2 regions of the Kitasatospora saccharophila genome follow, and region 1 is predicted to be linked to the other one. Evidence: predicted binding sites of a transcription regulator. Region 1 holds the regulator's gene; the other holds the start of a gene.
The links. The regulator HrcA, encoded in region 1, represses chaperone genes, less so after heat shock. The targets are predictions, from matches to a motif close to TTNGCACTCNGNNNNNCNGAGTGCNAA.

Region 1 (3,983 bases):
CTCCACCGGGATCCCGCCGCGCCCGGTGTCCGCGTCCAGCAGCGCCCGGACCTGCTGCTGCACCTCGGTGAAGGCCGCGCCCTCGACCGCGGCGAAGCAGACCGAGCCGAGGCCGGTCGGCTCGAACCCCTTGGCGGCCCGCAGGGTCAGCGCCGCCGACGGGATGCCGAACAGCTGGTCGAGGTCCGGCTTGACCGGCTTACTGCGGCCGAACAGGGCGTCCAGGAATCCCACGCGGAAGGCTCCTCACTGGTGGTCGGTGGCCGGGCTCACTGCCCGAGTTCTTCGGAGACCTTCCGCAGCTGCGCCAGCCGCTGTTCCAGCGACGGGTGGGTGGACATCAGCTGCGAGGCCGCCTCCTTGGCGCTCAGCGCCGGGGCGAAGTAGAAGGCGTTGTACGGCTGGGACTGCCGCAGGTCCTTGGTCGGGATGGCGGCGATCTGCCCGGTCACCTTGGTCAGCGCCGAGGCCAGCGCCGCGGGCCGCCCGGTCAGCTGGGCGGCGGCCCGGTCGGCGGCCAGCTCGCGGTAGCGGGAGAGCAGCCTGGTCAGCAGGAAGCTGACCGCGTACACCACCATCGAGGCCAGCGGGATCAGCACCATCGCGATCGCCGCGTTCTGGTCGTTGCTGTTGCGGTTGCCGCCGCCCATCATCCCGCCGTACAGGGCGATCCTGGTCATCGCGCCGGCCAGCACGCCGAGGAACCCGGCGACCGTCATCACCGCGACGTCCCGGTGCGCGACGTGCGACAGTTCGTGCGCCAGCACGCCCTCCAGCTCCTCCGGCTCCAGTCGGCGCAGCAGGCCGGTGGTCACGCAGACCACCGCGTTCTGCGGGTTGCGGCCGGTGGCGAAGGCGTTGGGCATGTCGTTGTCGGCGACCGCGACCCGGGGCTTGGGCATGTCGGCCAGCGCGCACAGCCGGTCCACCGCGCCGTGCAGCTGCGGGTACTGCTCGGGGGTGACCCGGTGGGCGCCCATCGCCCGTTCGGTGATCTTGTCGGAGAACCAGAACTGGGCGACGAACAGGCCGCCGGAGATCAGCACCACCAGCGGCCAGGCGCCGCGCAGCAGCACGATCAGCAGGCCGGTGAAGCCCACGTAGAGCAGGCCGATCAGGAACATGGTGGTGACCATCCGACCGGTCAGGCCGCGGTCGGGGGCGAACCTGGAGTGCTGGGAAGCGGACATCGCTGCTCCTCCTCTGCCTCGCGCGGGCCGGGCCCGGCCGCTCGCCCGGCTGCCCCGCTCGCCTTCGATGCTGCCACCGGGCGGGCCCGCGGGCACCATCCGAAACGGTGGGAATTCGGTGGGAACCGGACGACCTCCGGGCGCGTCGCACCTTCTTCGGACGAGGATCACGCGGGCGCACCGTTCCTGCCGTCAGGCCCGGGCCGTACACTGGCACGTACGGTTCTGGCACTCTGCCCAGCTGAGTGCCAGGCCGGAGCGGACACCGGAACAACGGACGACGACGGAGGTGCGTGCCCCATGCCGGACGACGGCAAGCCCGACGGCCGACTCATCGACCCGCGCCCGTCCGCCCGTCCGCTGGACGAGCGGCGGCTCGCGGTGCTCCGGGCGATCGTCCAGGACTACGTGGGCACCGAGGAGCCGGTCGGCTCCAAGGCCCTGGTGGAGCGGCACAACCTCGGCGTCTCCCCGGCCACCGTCCGCAACGACATGTCCGCGCTGGAGGAGGAGGGGTACATCCACCAGCCGCACACCAGTGCGGGCCGGATCCCCACCGACAAGGGCTACCGGCTGTTCGTCGACCGGCTCGCCGAGGTCAAGCCGATGACCCCGCCGGAGCGCCGGGCGATCCGGCACTTCCTGGAGGGCGCGGTCGACCTGGACGACGTGGTGGCCCGGACGGTGCGGCTGCTCGCCCAGCTGACCCGGCAGGTCGCGGTGGTCCAGTACCCTTCGCTGACCCGCTCCACGGTGCGGCACATCGAACTGGTGTCGCTCACCCCGACCAAGCTGATGCTGGTGCTGATCACCAACACCGGCCGGGTCGAGCAGCGGATGGTCGACTGCCCCGCCCCGGTCGGCGAGGCCCTGCTGGCGGACCTGCGGGCCAAGCTCAACGGCATGGCGGGCGGCTGCCGGCTGCCCGAGGTGCCGACCGTCCTGGAGGACCTGCCGGCCGGTTTCGAGCCCGCCGACCGGCCCGCCGTCAGCACCGTGCTGACGGTCCTGTTCGAGGCGCTGGCCGAACAGAACGAGGAGCGGATCATGCTGGCGGGCACCGCCAACCTGACCCGCTTCGGCCACGACTTCCCGCTCACCATCCGCCCGGTCCTGGAGGCCCTGGAGGAGCAGGTGGTGCTGTTGCGCCTGCTGGGTGAGACGGCGGACTCGGCGATGACGGTCCGGATCGGCCACGAGATCGCGTACGAGGGGCTCAATTCCACGTCCGTGGTCTCGGTCGGTTACGGTTCGGGCGACCAGAGCGTGGCAAAGCTGGGAGTGATCGGTCCGACCCGGATGGATTACCCGGGCACAATGGGGGCGGTGCGCGCGGTGGCACGGTACGTCGGCCAGATCCTGGCGGAGTCGTAGCGGAACGGCGCAGCGGAACGGCGCAACAGGCAGCGTGCTGTCGCAGGCACTTCTAGAGGCGGAACAAACCGGAGCATTTGGTGGCCACGGACTACTACGCGGTACTCGGCGTCCGACGCGACGCGGGGCAGGACGAGATCAAGAAGGCGTTCCGGCGCCTCGCCCGTGAACTGCACCCGGACGTCAACCCGGACCCGAAGACGCAGGAGCGGTTCAAGGAGATCAACGCCGCCTACGAGGTGCTCTCCGACCCGCAGAAGCGTCAGGTCTACGACCTCGGCGGGGACCCGCTGTCGCCGGGCGGCGGCGCGGGCGGCTTCGGCGCGGGCGCGGCCGGGTTCGGCTTCTCCGACATCATGGACGCCTTCTTCGGCGCCGCGACCGGCCAGCGCGGCCCGCGCTCGCGCACCCGCCGCGGCCAGGACGCCATGATCCGGCTGGAGATCACCCTGGAGGAGGCCGCCTTCGGCACCACCAAGGAACTCCAGGTCGACACCGCCGTCACCTGCACCACCTGCAGCGGCGAGGGCGCCGCCCCCGGCACCTCCGCGCAGACCTGCGACATGTGCCGCGGCAAGGGCGAGGTCTCCCAGGTCACCCGGTCCTTCCTGGGCCAGGTCATGACCTCCCGCCCCTGCCCGCAGTGCCAGGGCTTCGGCACCGTCGTCCCCACCCCCTGTCCCGAGTGCGCCGGCGACGGCCGGGTCCGCGCCCGCCGCACCCTCACCGTCAAGATCCCGGCCGGCGTCGACAACGGCACCCGGATCCAGCTGGCCGGCGAGGGCGAGGTCGGCCCCGGCGGCGGCCCCGCCGGCGACCTGTACGTCGAGATCGCCGAGACCAGCCACCCGACCTTCCAGCGGCGCGGCGACGACCTGCACTGCACCGTCACCATCCCGATGACCGCCGCGTCGCTCGGCACCCAGGTGCCGCTGCAGACCCTCGACGGCCTGGAGGAGGTCGACATCCGGCCCGGCACCCAGTCCGGCCAGTCGATCCCGCTGCACGGCCGCGGCATCACCCACCTGCGCGGCGGCGGCCGGGGCGACCTGATAGTGCACGTCGAGGTGCAGACGCCCACCAAGCTCGACCCCGAGCAGGAGGAACTGCTGCGGCGGCTCGCCGTGCTCCGCGGCGAGGAGCGTCCCTCCGGGCAGTTCGCGCCCGGCCAGCAGGGCCTGTTCTCCCGGTTGAAGGACGCCTTCAACGGCCGGTGAGACAGCGGTCGGCGACCCCGACCACCCGTACGACCCGGGCCGGGAGCGGTGCGGGGCCGCGTGCCCCCGCCGCTCCCGGCCCGTTCTCCCCCCGAGACGGCTCCCGCCGGAGAGGACCGCTGCACCGATGACCGCACCCGTGTTCGTCGTCGACGACCTGACGGGAGCCGCGCCCGGCACGACCGTCCGCCTCGACGGCCCC
Region 2 (3,983 bases), on a different contig from region 1:
AACCCGACCCACTCCTTCAAGGACCGGGTGGTGGCCTGCGCGATCGAGGCCGCCCGCGCCTTCGAGTTCACCACCCTCTCCTGCTCCTCCACCGGCAACCTGGCCGGCGCGGTGGGCGCCGCGGCCGCCCGGGCCGGCTTCAAGTCCTGCGTGTTCATCCCGCACGACCTGGAGCAGGGCAAGGTCGTGATGGCCGGGGTGTACGGCGGCGAGCTGGTCGGCATCGACGGCAACTACGACGACGTGAACCGCTTCTGCTCCGAGCTGATCGGCGACCCGGCCGGCGAGGGCTGGGGCTTCGTGAACGTCAACCTCCGCCCGTACTACGGCGAGGGCTCCAAGACCCTGGCCTTTGAGATCTGCGAGCAGCTCGGCTGGCGGCTGCCCGACCAGATCGTCATCCCGATCGCCTCCGGCTCCCAGCTCACCAAGATCGACAAGGGTCTGCAGGAGCTGATCAAGCTCGGCCTGGTCGAGGACAAGCCGTACAAGATCTTCGGCGCCCAGGCCGAGGGCTGCTCCCCGGTCTCCGTCGCCTTCAAGGCCGGCCGCGACGTGATCAAGCCGGTCAAGCCGGACACCATCGCCAAGTCGCTGGCGATCGGCAACCCGGCCGACGGCCCGTACGTGCTGGACATCGCCCGCCGCACCGGCGGCGCGGTCGAGGACGTCACCGACGCCGAGGTGGTCGAGGCGATCAAGCTGCTCGCCCGCACCGAGGGGATCTTCGCCGAGACCGCGGGCGGCGTCACCGTGGGCGTGCTGAAGAAGCTGGTCGAGACCGGCCAGCTGGACCCGTCCAAGGAGACCGTCGCGATCAACACCGGCGACGGCCTCAAGACCCTCGACGCGGTCTCCGACGCCGGCATGGCCGCCGTGATCCGCCCGACGCTGGAGTCCTTCCGCGCCGCCGGCCTCGCCACCGCCTGACACCCAGCCGCAGGACACCCCCCCACGCCCCGACCCCACGCCCGAGGAGCCCGCATGAGCGCCAACGTCCGCATCCCGACCATCCTGCGCACCTACACCGGCGGCGCCGCCGAGGTGACCGCCGAGGGCGCCACCCTGGCCGCCCTCATCGCGGACCTGGAGGCGAACCACGCCGGCATCGCCGCCCGCCTGCTGGACGACACCGGCAAGCTGCGCCGCTTCGTCAACGTGTACGTGAACGACGACGACGTGCGCTTCGCCGAGGGCCTGGAGACCGAGATCAAGGACGGCGCCTCGGTGTCGATCATTCCGGCGGTGGCCGGCGGCTGCTGACCGCCCCGCATTCCCGCGGCCGCCGTTTGGTTCGGAATTCAATTTTCCGGACCGGACGGCGGCTTCGTGTTCGGCCGGGCTCATTGCCCCGGTTACCTGCGGTTTTCCCGCCGGGCGGGGCGGCGGAATTCCGCCGGGGGTCGGGGAGTAGAGTTCCGGTCAGGTCCGTTACCCCCCACGGCCCGGTTCAATCCCCCTTTTTCTGCACCGCCCCGCGCCTCCCCGCCCCGCACCGCACCGCGCCCCGCCCGTGCAGGACCCCGCTCCGCCCCGCCCGTCGGGACCGGCGCCGGCCCGGCCCGCCGCCCTTTCTCGCCCGACGCGGCCCGGTGCCGCCCGTTCTGTCAGGCCGCCGTCAGAATTGTTCCGGCGTTTTGCGGTGCCGCGTCCGATATGTCCAGTGGCAATTGTCGGGCGGTGCGCCTTTCGCCCCGGCATATCCCCTGCGGGGCCCGGAGTTTCCCCGGAAATTGGGCCTGTTGCAGAGGGCGCATATCCGGATACATTCAGCCGCGACAGAGGCTGCGCCGTACGGGGGGGAGTCCCCAGGCCGGCCTTCCAGACCTCCGGGTCCGCGTCCCGCGGATCTCTGAAGGGCCAGCACAGCACAAGGGGAGTTCGGAATGGCTCAGGGCACCGTCAAGTGGTTCAACGCCGAGAAGGGCTACGGCTTCATCGCGGTCGACGGTGGAGCGGACGTGTTCGTCCACTACAGCGCGATCCAGATGGACGGCTACCGCACCCTGGAAGAGGGCCAGCGGGTCGAGTTCGAGATCTCGCAGGGTCAGAAGGGTCCGCAGGCCGACATGGTCCGCGCCGCCGGCGCCTGAGGCACCGGCTGACCGCACGGCCGCAGGCCGGGCACAGAACGCCACAGGCAGGCCCGCCCCGACGCGACGGCGTCCGGGGCGGGCCCGTCGGCTTTTCCGGGCGTTTCCCGGGCCCCGCAGCGCCCCCGCCGGGCCGCGCCGGGGCCCCGCCGGGGCCGTGGCAGGGCCCCAATGGGCTTGCACTCGCCACCCGAGAGTGCTAATCATTGGCGTTAGCACTCACCGTGTGAGAGTGACAAACGGACCGGGCCGGTGAGGCCCCGGAAGCGGTAGGGGAAGGGACCCCCGCTCTCCTGGGCCGTCCGTCGCGGGCACCCCTTGGTCCGAGCAGTCGACCGTGTCCCGGAGGACCACTTCTGATGGCCAAGATCATCGCCTTTGACGAGGAAGCCCGCCGCGGCCTTGAGCGTGGCATGAACCAGCTTGCCGACGCCGTGAAGGTCACGCTCGGCCCCAAGGGTCGCAACGTCGTCCTGGAGAAGAAGTGGGGCGCCCCCACGATCACCAACGACGGTGTCTCCATCGCCAAGGAGATCGAGCTCGAGGACCCGTACGAGAAGATCGGCGCCGAGCTGGTCAAGGAGGTCGCCAAGAAGACCGACGACGTCGCGGGTGACGGCACCACCACCGCCACCGTGCTCGCCCAGGCGCTCGTCCGCGAGGGTCTGCGCAACGTCGCCGCCGGCGCCAACCCGATGGCCCTCAAGCGCGGCATCGAGAAGGCCGTCGCCGCCGTCTCCGACCAGCTGCTGGCCCAGGCCAAGGACGTGGAGACCAAGGAGCAGATCGCCTCCACCGCCTCCATCTCGGCCGCCGACACCCAGATCGGCGAGCTCATCGCCGAGGCCATGGACAAGGTCGGCAAGGAAGGCGTCATCACCGTCGAGGAGAGCAACACCTTCGGCCTGGAGCTCGAGCTCACCGAGGGCATGCGCTTCGACAAGGGCTACATCTCCGCCTACTTCGCCACCGACCTGGAGCGCATGGAGGCGAGCTTCGAGGACCCGTACATCCTCATCGCCAACTCCAAGATCTCCTCGGTCAAGGACCTGCTCCCGCTGCTGGAGAAGGTCATGCAGAGCGGCAAGCCGCTCGTCATCATCGCCGAGGACGTCGAGGGCGAGGCCCTGTCGACCCTGGTCGTGAACAAGATCCGCGGCACCTTCAAGTCCGTCGCCGTCAAGGCCCCGGGCTTCGGCGACCGCCGCAAGGCCATGCTCGGCGACATCGCCATCCTGACCGGCGGCACCGTGATCTCCGAGGAGGTCGGCCTCAAGCTGGAGAACGCCGGCGTCGACCTGCTCGGCACCGCCCGCAAGGTCGTCATCACCAAGGACGAGACCACCATCGTCGACGGCGGCGGCGACAGCGACCAGGTCGCCGGCCGGGTCAACCAGATCCGCGCCGAGATCGAGAACTCCGACTCGGACTACGACCGCGAGAAGCTCCAGGAGCGCCTCGCCAAGCTGGCCGGCGGCGTGGCCGTCATCAAGGCCGGCGCGGCCACCGAGGTCGAGCTCAAGGAGCGCAAGCACCGCATCGAGGACGCGGTGCGCAACGCCAAGGCCGCCGTCGAGGAGGGCATCGTCGCCGGTGGCGGCGTCGCCCTGCTGCAGGCCGGTGTCGCGTTCGACAAGCTGGAGCTGGAGGGCGACGAGGCCACCGGTGCCAACATCGTCCGCGTGGCCCTGGAGGCCCCGATCAAGCAGATCGCGACCAACGCCGGCCTCGAGGGCGGCGTCGTGGTCGAGAAGGTCCGCAACCTGCCCGCCGGCCACGGCCTGAACGCCGCGACCAACGAGTACGTCGACCTGGTCGCCTCCGGCATCATCGACCCGGCCAAGGTCACCCGCTCCGCGCTGCAGAACGCCGCCTCCATCGCGGCGCTGT

Region 2: a site for HrcA is predicted at 2,306-2,332, ahead of groL (chaperonin GroEL). Genes of this name have one in related genera too.

What each region holds. Positions count from the first base shown of each region.
Region 1 covers NZ_BAAANS010000002.1:164,019-168,001, reverse strand. Annotated here, with positions in the region: gene pspAB (PspA-associated protein PspAB) at 1-234, opposite strand, end outside; gene htpX (zinc metalloprotease HtpX) at 270-1,190, opposite strand; gene hrcA (heat-inducible transcriptional repressor HrcA) at 1,491-2,564, shown strand; gene dnaJ (molecular chaperone DnaJ) at 2,645-3,781, shown strand; gene ABD345_RS02555 (16S rRNA (uracil(1498)-N(3))-methyltransferase) at 3,909-3,983, shown strand, end outside.
Region 2 covers NZ_BAAANS010000038.1:40,689-44,671, forward strand. Annotated here, with positions in the region: gene thrC (threonine synthase) at 1-930, shown strand, start outside; gene ABD345_RS25595 (MoaD/ThiS family protein) at 985-1,263, shown strand; gene ABD345_RS25600 (cold-shock protein) at 1,887-2,093, shown strand; gene groL (chaperonin GroEL) at 2,453-3,983, shown strand, end outside.